Regions from separate parts of the Lederbergia sp. B243.17 genome, predicted to be linked through region 1. Evidence: riboswitches for the same ligand, from Rfam matches in the RefSeq annotation. Region 1 holds a riboswitch; each other region holds the start of a gene.
What was found. A riboswitch is a leader RNA that binds a small molecule or an ion and turns the genes downstream of it on or off. The one in region 1 is predicted to bind thiamine pyrophosphate.
Positions count from the first base shown of each region.

Region 2: it holds a riboswitch for thiamine pyrophosphate, as region 1 does, so the genes downstream of both, tenA (thiaminase II) here and AC0TWI_RS00900 (ABC transporter substrate-binding protein) in region 1, are expected to answer to the same signal.
Region 3: it holds a riboswitch for thiamine pyrophosphate, as region 1 does, so the genes downstream of both, AC0TWI_RS18730 (ECF transporter S component) here and AC0TWI_RS00900 (ABC transporter substrate-binding protein) in region 1, are expected to answer to the same signal.
Region 4: it holds a riboswitch for thiamine pyrophosphate, as region 1 does, so the genes downstream of both, AC0TWI_RS02895 (thiamine phosphate synthase) here and AC0TWI_RS00900 (ABC transporter substrate-binding protein) in region 1, are expected to answer to the same signal.

Region 1 covers NZ_JBWBKF010000014.1:40,972-43,168, forward strand. The annotation lists gene AC0TWI_RS00890 (hypothetical protein) at 1-55, shown strand, start outside; gene AC0TWI_RS00895 (TIGR01777 family oxidoreductase) at 168-1,061, shown strand; TPP riboswitch at 1,120-1,229, shown strand; gene AC0TWI_RS00900 (ABC transporter substrate-binding protein) at 1,320-2,197, shown strand, end outside.
Region 2 covers NZ_JBWBKF010000059.1:915-3,111, forward strand. The annotation lists gene AC0TWI_RS11140 (aldo/keto reductase family protein) at 1-185, opposite strand, end outside; gene AC0TWI_RS11145 (DUF2500 domain-containing protein) at 252-626, opposite strand; TPP riboswitch at 776-884, shown strand; gene tenA (thiaminase II) at 994-1,683, shown strand; gene thiM (hydroxyethylthiazole kinase) at 1,687-2,197, shown strand, end outside.
Region 3 covers NZ_JBWBKF010000089.1:20,460-22,656, forward strand. The annotation lists gene AC0TWI_RS18720 (hypothetical protein) at 1-113, shown strand, start outside; gene AC0TWI_RS18725 (N-acetyltransferase family protein) at 216-719, opposite strand; TPP riboswitch at 805-917, shown strand; gene AC0TWI_RS18730 (ECF transporter S component) at 997-1,578, shown strand; gene AC0TWI_RS18735 (ABC transporter ATP-binding protein) at 1,582-2,197, shown strand, end outside.
Region 4 covers NZ_JBWBKF010000023.1:38,707-40,903, forward strand. The annotation lists gene AC0TWI_RS02885 (long-chain-fatty-acid--CoA ligase) at 1-245, shown strand, start outside; gene AC0TWI_RS02890 (hypothetical protein) at 306-716, opposite strand; TPP riboswitch at 885-992, shown strand; gene AC0TWI_RS02895 (thiamine phosphate synthase) at 1,079-1,669, shown strand; gene thiS (sulfur carrier protein ThiS) at 1,676-1,879, shown strand; gene AC0TWI_RS02905 (thiazole synthase) at 1,880-2,197, shown strand, end outside.

The DNA of each region.
Region 1 (2,197 bases):
CGGCTATACGTTGAAGCCGATGAATCAAGAAGAACTGCAATCTATTTCCTTATAAGCGAAGGCCGGATCCGATAAGCTTGGATCCGGCCGTTTTTATTTTCTCCTATCTGTAAACATTGCGGTCCTCCCGCACGACGTTATAATGAAGAAAAAGGCAGGGATAGGAAATGCGGATTGCGATTGCAGGCGGAAGCGGTTTTGTCGGGGCGGAGTTGAAGCGGCAGCTGAACGAAAACGGCCATCAAGTGGTAATTCTGACCCGGAGCCGAGAGCGGGCGAAGGAACCGGGTTATGTCCAGTGGCTTGAGGAAGGCTGCATTCCGGAGAAACATCTCGGCGAAGTGGATGCATTCGTCAACCTTGCCGGAGATTCGATCAATGGCTTGAGATGGACGAAGGCGAAGAAGAAGCGGATTCTCCAGAGCAGGATGGACGCGACTCGCGAGGTGATTCGTATTTTTGCAGCATTGGAAAGAAAGCCGGAGGTGCTCATCAACGCTTCGGCGGTCGGGTATTACGGAATGTCGGAAACAGCAAGGTTCACGGAACAGGACAGGCCGGCTGCGGATGATTTCTTGGCAAACGTCGTCCGTGAATGGGAAGAGGAAGCGGCGAAAGCGGAACCTCTTGGTATCCGGACCGTGTTTGCCAGGCTCGGAATCGTGCTCGGTGATGGCGGCGCTTTGCCGCTGATGGCTCTTCCGTATAAACTCGGCGCAGGCGGGACAATCGGTTCCGGCCGGCAGTGGATCTCCTGGATTCAGGTGGCAGATGCCGCAGGGCTGATCCGTTTCGCTATTGAAAACTCCCGCATAACTGGCCCTCTCAATTTGACTGCCCCGCAGCCTGTCCGGATGCAGGAGTTTGGAAAAATGCTTGGAAACGTCCTGCACCGCCCCCACTGGCTGCCTGTACCTGCCCCTGTATTAAAGCTTCTGCTCGGGGAAATGAACGTCATGCTTACGGCCGGACAATGCGCGATCCCGAAAAAGGCGGCGGAACATGGTTATTCCTATCAATATCCTGTTCTCGGGCAGGCTTTGGAGAAAAGCCTGCAGTAGGGTTCCGTTTCTGGCAATTTGGCGAAACTTTGTTATAATAGGATTGTCAAACAAATATATAGGAATGTGGGGGAACCGGTGATGCCGGTTGAGAGAGTGTCCGATAGACATTGACCCTTTGAACCTGCTCTGGCTCATACCAGCGAAGGGAACATACGACTCGATTATGAATGAGTGTTCTTTTTGATGCCCAGGTTACTCACCTGGGCATCTTTTCGTTTGCGGTTCAAACTCCCCTTCACGCTAAGGAGGAAAAAGATGAAGAAATGGCTACTTTTCACTGCTGCCCTGCTCTTATTAGTGGCCGGCTGCGGGAAAAAAGAACAGGAGGAGTCGTCGTCCGGAAAGTCTGACGAGAGGAAGGTTTCTGTCGTACTTGATTGGACTCCGAATACGAATCACACTGGGCTCTACGTCGCGAGAGAAAAAGGCTTTTTCAAGAAGCATGGGATTGATGCCGACATCATCCTGCCGGGAGAGGCCGGCGTTGATCAGCTTGTCGCATCCGGCAAGGCCGATTTCGGGATTACGACACAGGAATCTGTGACAGAAGCGCGGACCCAGGATGTGCCGATCGTCTCGATTGGCGCGATAATTCAGCACAACACGTCGGGCTTCGCTGCACCTGTTGATAAAAACATTACCCGTCCGAAGGATTTTGAAGGGAAGACGTATGGAGGTTGGGGAGCCCCGGTTGAGCAGGCAATGCTCAAGACGATCATGGAGCAGGACGGCGGCGATCCGGGCAAGCTTGAGATGATCAACATGGGGGATACCGACTTTTTTACGGCTGTTAAAAGAGATATCGACTTTGCCTGGATATACTATGCTTGGACGGGAGTTGAAGCGGAACGGCGCAATGAAGATATCAATATGCTTTATCTGATCGACTACGCTGAAGAGCTGGATTATTATACTCCGGTGATCGGGACAAATGAAAAATTGATCGAGAAAGATCCTGAACTGGTCAAGGCATTTATGGCGGCTGTTGCAGAAGGCTACGAGTTTGCGATTGAAAACCCGGATGAAGCAGCGGAAATCCTGATTGATGCAGAGCCGGATCTTGATCCTGAACTTGTGAAAAGCAGCCAAAAGTGGCTTGCTGATAAATACAAAGACGATGCCCCGAGATGGGG
Region 2 (2,197 bases), on a different contig from region 1:
ACCCGCTCCCCCTCGCCCCGCTCATAAACATTCGCGGAGTCGAAGAAGTTGATTCCAAGATCATATGCTTTATGTATAATCTTTTCGGCAGTATTATCTTCAACTGACTTTCCATATGTAAGCCAGCTGCCCAAGCTGATTTCACTGACTTTCAAACCTGTTCGTCCCAGTCTGCGATACTTCATTTTATCAGCCCCATTTTCAGAATATTTACTATCACCCTATATTTTTCCTTACGAGAGGAGCTTCTGTCAAGAATTTGAACCTGCTTTCCCCGTTCTGGAGAAGCCAATAAACCGAGTCCCTTGGAACGTTAGATTCCCAATGTCCCCATCCGCAAGCTGGCCGTATTCCTTCCCATTGACCGCGAATTCCAAGCGGTCTCCGCTCTCCACTTCAAACGTGGCATAATAGTCCGTGGAAGCCATCATATCTCCTGCCCCCCCACTCACTTCTGCTCTTTTGGCAGACACGATTGCCGGAACAGTCAGTCGGGGAGAGTTACGATTTTTTGCACCTTGGATCGCTGACCTGATAATCGAAAAAAGAATAAGCCCGAATACTAGCAAAAACATCAGTGGCATCAAAAATTCAACAAAGGTAAAGCCGCCATAATGAAAATCCAATTCCATCTCCTCCTCTGCCATCCATTTGTTCTTTTACTGATTATAGACTAAAAAAGTTTCAATATTCGGATTGTCCAAACAAGATGCGTAAGAAAATTTACTGAAATCTTTCTATATGATATACTCAAGAGGACAATTTCATCTTTTTGTCAAACCGCTGGGGGAGCCTTTATGAAAGGCTGAGACGCGCATGTGAGGCGCGGACCCTTGGAACCTGATCTGGATGATACCAGCGTAGGGAAGTGGAGGCGCATATTTTTTTCAAGCATAATGCTGCTTCCCGTTCTTTCAGGGGGAGCAGCTTTTTTTATCCTCCTTCCTCTGCCCTTTATCCCGATCGACTATTTTTGGAAAAGGGGATGACGTGTTGACTTTCTGTGAAGAAGTACGCAGAGAATGCAATGATTTGTGGGAGGCGAGCTTTACCCACCCGTTTGTGAGAGGGATTGCGGACGGTACTTTGCCGCTCGATACTTTCCGGTTTTACGTGAAACAAGATTCCTATTATTTAAGCCACTTTGCCAAAGTACAGGCTTACGGGGCTGCCAAATCTCCGGATCTTGCCGTGACAAAGGCGTTTGCAGAGCATGCGCTTGCCACTTGTGAAGCCGAGCTGAGCCTGCATGAATCCTTCATGACCCTGCTCGATGTGACAGAACAGGAGCTGAAAGAGTTTGAACCAGCTCCAAATGCGTATGCCTATGTATCCCATTTATACCGCTGTGCTGATGGGGACCTGGCAGAAATACTCGCCGGCCTCCTCCCTTGCTATTGGCTCTATTATGAGATTGGCGAAAGGCTGAAGGATGCAAAACCTGGACACCCGATCTATGAACGGTGGATCGGGACTTATGGATCCGAATGGTTTGCTGAAAAAGTGAAGGAGCAGATCAACCGGATGAATGAGCTCGCCGAAGCCGCCTCACCTGAAAAGCGTCTGCTATTGAAAGAGCATTTCAAAAAGAGCAGCTATTATGAGTGGAATTTTTGGGAGATGGCTTGGAAACAGCAAAATTGGCGTGTATGCACTGATGTTCTCGCTGAAGGGAGGGCGTAACTGATGCTTCAACCGAAACTAATTAGCGAACTGCGTTCCCGCAATCCGCTCATCCACTGTATTACCAATTATGTTGTCGCCAACTTTCAGGCAAATGGCCTGCTCGCCCTTGGCGCTTCCCCTGTCATGGCTGAAGCTGCGGAAGAGTCAGCTGAAATTGCCGGCATCTCTTCCTGCCTGTCACTGAACATTGGCACATTGTCGGAAGAAACGGTAAAATCAATGATTCTTGCCGGGAAAGGAGCCAATCAAAATGGAGTCCCGGTAGTGCTGGACCCTGTCGGAGCAGGCGCTTCCTCCTTCCGTAAAGCCACAACAATGTCGATCATCGGGAAGGTCAAGCTGGCGCTGATCCGTTGCAATGCCGGAGAACTCGCGGCAATTGCCGGAGCGAAATGGGAAGCGCAAGGCGTTGATGCCGGAGAAGGTAATCTCGATATTGGGCATCTGGCTAGAAAAATAGCGCTGAAATATGAGACCATCGTTGCCGTAACCGGGGAAACGGACATCATTA
Region 3 (2,197 bases), on a different contig from region 1:
TCTTCACAGGCTTTGGTCAGCGGAATATAGTATCGGCAGGTTCGCTGGCTATATTTATACTTGCTTTTGTCTTGAGTTTGGCAAGCCATTTCGAGAAGAAGCAACCATCCTAATGAAAGGCGGACAGCTGCAGAAGCTGTCTGCCTCACTTTCCCCACAAGTACTTACAACTACTAAATCCACCATGCCAGAAGAACGGGTTAACGGTAAAAGATTTAGCTCACTTCAGCGTGCTTCATTTGTTTTTTCATTCTGATTGTCTTCAGCATATGTCCATCAAAGTCCTCATCAAACTCTGAGACGACCTGGAAACCTTTCGCATGATAAAAAGTCAGGCCAATTTTGTTTTCCTTTTCGACATTGATGAACAGCTCTTTTACACCTTCCAGATGCCCGATTCCTGACTCAAGAAGGGCAGTGCCTATGCCGGTTCCCTGATATTCCGGAAGCAGGTAAATCGCACCAAGTTCCGCCTTGCCTCCATCCTGCAATGGTGAAAAGTTGGCAAAGCCGACGATGCTGCGGTTTGTTTCAGCAACAAGCAAAAGGGAATGACTGACCCTTCTCTCCATTGATTCATCACTGTAAGCGGAGCTTAAAAATCGCTTCTGGATTTCCTTCGGGATAATTCCCTCATAAGTGGCTCCCCAGCTTTCCTGTGCAACTCGCTGAATGTGCGGAATATCTTCCTTTGCTGCCTTGCGAATGGTATATCTCATTCTCTATCCCCCCTGTTCAAGCAAGTATACTATAAACAGGGATTGATATATCAATAGAACTCCGATATACTGGGGCTAATTACATAATTGTCCGTCCGGGTGCTTGAGTGAATCAGGCTGAGATAGCAGATGAATCCGCTGCTGACCGCTAATCTGATCTGGGTAATGCCAGCGTAGAGAAATTGATCTTTTTGATCATAAAGGGGCCCCTTCTCGACCGTCTGTGCATTCAGACGGCCTTTTTTGTAAGAAAACAAAGAAAAAGGGGTTGGGATGGGTGAAAAAGTTAAAGTTTACCGATCTATTGATCACTATCATGATCGGTGTTGTTTTCGGTATCATCATGAAATTCTGGGATGATTTATACACGGTAATCAAGCCAGCGCTGCCCGTTGCGCGCCAGCTTATCTATGGCATGTGGTTCATGGTTGCGCCATTTGCCTTTCTGCTGATCCGCAAACCTGGTGTTGCCTTGCTGTCAAGCATAGCTGCAGCGGGACTTTCAGCGTTTATCGGCCATGGAATTGAAGTGCTTATTTATGGATTTGTCCAGGGGCTTGGCGCAGAGCTGCTTTTTGCAGCTTTCCGCTATAAGCGGTTCGGCATGGCAGTTGCCGGTTTTGCAGGAATCGCCTCATGTTTCGCCGGCTTTTTCCTCGATCTTTTTTACGGATATGCCAACTTGGAGCTATGGGCCCTGTTTGTAAAATATGGGCTGCGCGTCGTCAGTGCCTTCCTCTTCACCGGCGTATTTGCATACTTGATTGTGCGTGCACTTGAAGAGACGGGCGTCACCAATCTGATCCGGCCTGTCGCAAAGGAAGAATATGAGGCTCTTGACAGACCGGTCGCAAAGTAGAAGGTGTTCAATTTGGAAAACAAAAGGAAAATCAGTGTTAAAAATCTGAGGCTGAAATTTCCGGGAGAGGATTCCCTAGTTTTTAGGGATCTCTCCTTTGCTGCTTCACAAGGGGAAAAGGTGCTGCTGCTTGGTCCGAGCGGCTGCGGAAAGTCGACACTTCTACAGGTGCTTTGCGGCATCCTCCCCCATTCGATTGAAGTGCCTTTAAAATATGAATCGATCATGGTGCCGGATTCATGGGGATTTGTCTTTCAAGATCCGGACACGCAATTTTGCATGCCGTTTGTGGATGAGGAGCTCGCGTTCGTGCTTGAAAACCTGCAAGTGCCGAGAGAGGAAATGGAGCCGCTGATCAAAACGGCATTGGACCGAACAGGACTCGGCTCGCTTGAACTGCATACGCCGATCGAGACACTTTCCCAAGGGATGAAGCAGCGGCTGGCGCTTGCTTCAGTACTTCTTCTTGAGCCCGACGTATTGTTTCTGGATGAGCCTTCGGCATTGCTCGATCCCGAAGGCACCGAGCAAATATGGAAGTCTGTTAAAGACGTCACCCATAAGAAAACGGTCATCATCGTTGAGCACAAGATTGAAAGGATTGCGGACTGGGTTGATC
Region 4 (2,197 bases), on a different contig from region 1:
ATCGCCATCCGGCTGTCCAGCAGGCATGCGTCGTCCGAGCACCGGATGAAGTGCGCGGTGAGACAGTGAAAGCACTCATTATTTTGAACGATGAATACAAAGGGAAAATAGCGGAAGAGAACATCATCAATTGGGCGAAAGAAAAGATGGCGAGCTACAAGTATCCGCGAATTGTCGAATTCCACGACACGTTCCCGACAACGAGCAGCGGGAAAATCCTATGGAGGAAGCTTCAAGAAGCTTAAAAAAACCGGAGGAGCACTCGGAAAGTCAGATCTGACTTTCTGAGAACATCCTCCGGTTTTTTATCTTGGCAGCAACAGGAACAAGCCGACGAGCGAGATGAGCGGTATCGTGGAAACCATCATGCTTCCGATTGGCCGGAATACGGTAATGGCTGCTTCCGCTTCTTTCGGTACATCTACTTTTGTTTGCATCAGGACCAAAATTGGGGCAAACGTCATTAGTATAACAATGAGCAAAGCCGGGATGAGCAGCTCATTGATATCCTGTGCCGGGACCGAATTGATCATCGCGAAGATGACAAGCACAATCGGCACGATTTCGGCAATCGCGACGCCGATAAAGAAGTTGCGCTGCAACGTCGACTGCTGTTCAGGCTGCTGCTTTAATTTTTCTATGAAAATCTTGAACACGATTGAAATTGCAACGACAGCCAGTGCTGAAGCTGTAACATAAAGATAAGCTGTTGACATGCCTTCCCCCCTACTCCATACAAGGACATCGTTGGGGAAACTTCCCCGCCAAAAATCCACATTACCCCTATTACACAATACAAAAACAGATTTGTAAAGTGCATCTATTGAAAGCCTTGACAATAAAAAATGACATGGTACGATGGCTTTGAAACAACTTCATAGTTCAATAACTGCTAGGGGGGCCTTTTGAAAGGCTGAGATCAAAGTGTGACTTTGGGACTCTTCGAACCTGATCTGGTTAAAGCCAGCGGAGGGAAGTGGTGCATGGGGACGTATATCCTGATGTTTTTTTTCGTGCAGCCAACCACTATTCTTCTGAAGAGTAGTGGTTTTTATTATGCAAAAAAAGGAGGGCGGCGATGATCCATGCAGTAACGAATGATAATTGGGAGCAGAAGCGGCTTGCAGCATTTTCAAAAAAACTTCTGCCGTGGGTGGACCGGATCCATCTTCGGGAAAAACGATATTCCGAGAAGGAGACGGACTCGCTTGTGGAGACTTTTCTGAAGAGTGGAATACCTCCAAACAGGCTGATTGTTCACCATTTTCCTGAGATAGCCCACAAATACCGGCTTTATGGCGTCCATCTTCCTGAGCATATGGAAGGCATCCCGGAGCTGAAGCGCTCTTTTCCTGGGCTGAGAATCGGCCAATCCGTCCATTCGGCGGGAGCTGCCCAGCAGGCGGAGGAGGCAGGTGCAGATTATCTCTATTACGGCCATGTCTTCCTTTCCGATTCAAAGCCGGGCCACGCACCAAGGGGATTGGCGGAATTGAAGGCGCTCGTCCGGTCTGCCGCCATCCCGGTTATCGCCATCGGCGGCATCCATGCGGAAAACGCAGCGGATGTTCTTCAGACAGGAGCAGCTGGCATTGCAGCGATATCGGCGTTTTTTCCACCCGATGAATCGCTTGAAGAAGCTAGCAAACTCTCTATTTTAAGGAGGTGAGATTACGTGGAAGTGACCGTCAACGGCCAGAGACTCCAATCCCCGGATGACGTCCGGACTGTCGGAGAGCTGATCGAATTTTTAGCGGTGAAAAAGGAATTTGCCATTGTTGAGCAAAACGGCACGGTGCTGGAAAAGGGAAGCTGGAATGAGCATCCCCTAGCAGCAGGAGACAAAATCGAAATAGTCCAATTTGTAGGAGGCGGTTAAATGTCATTAAAAATCGGTCCATACACGTTCGCATCACGTTTATTTCTCGGAACAGGAAAGTTTCCGTCTGTCGCTGTCCAAAAAGAGGCTGTAGCCGCATCAGAAACGGAAGTATTGACCTTCGCCGTAAGAAGAATGAATATTTACAATCAGCAGCAGCCCAATCTGCTCGAAGAGATCGAGTTGGAAAGATTCCTATTTTTGCCGAACACTGCAGGGGCGAAAACAGCTGAAGAGGCAGTAAGGATTGCAAAGCTGGCGAAGGCTTCGGGTCTTTGCCATATGGTCAAGGTCGAAGTGTTCGGTTGTGACAAGACT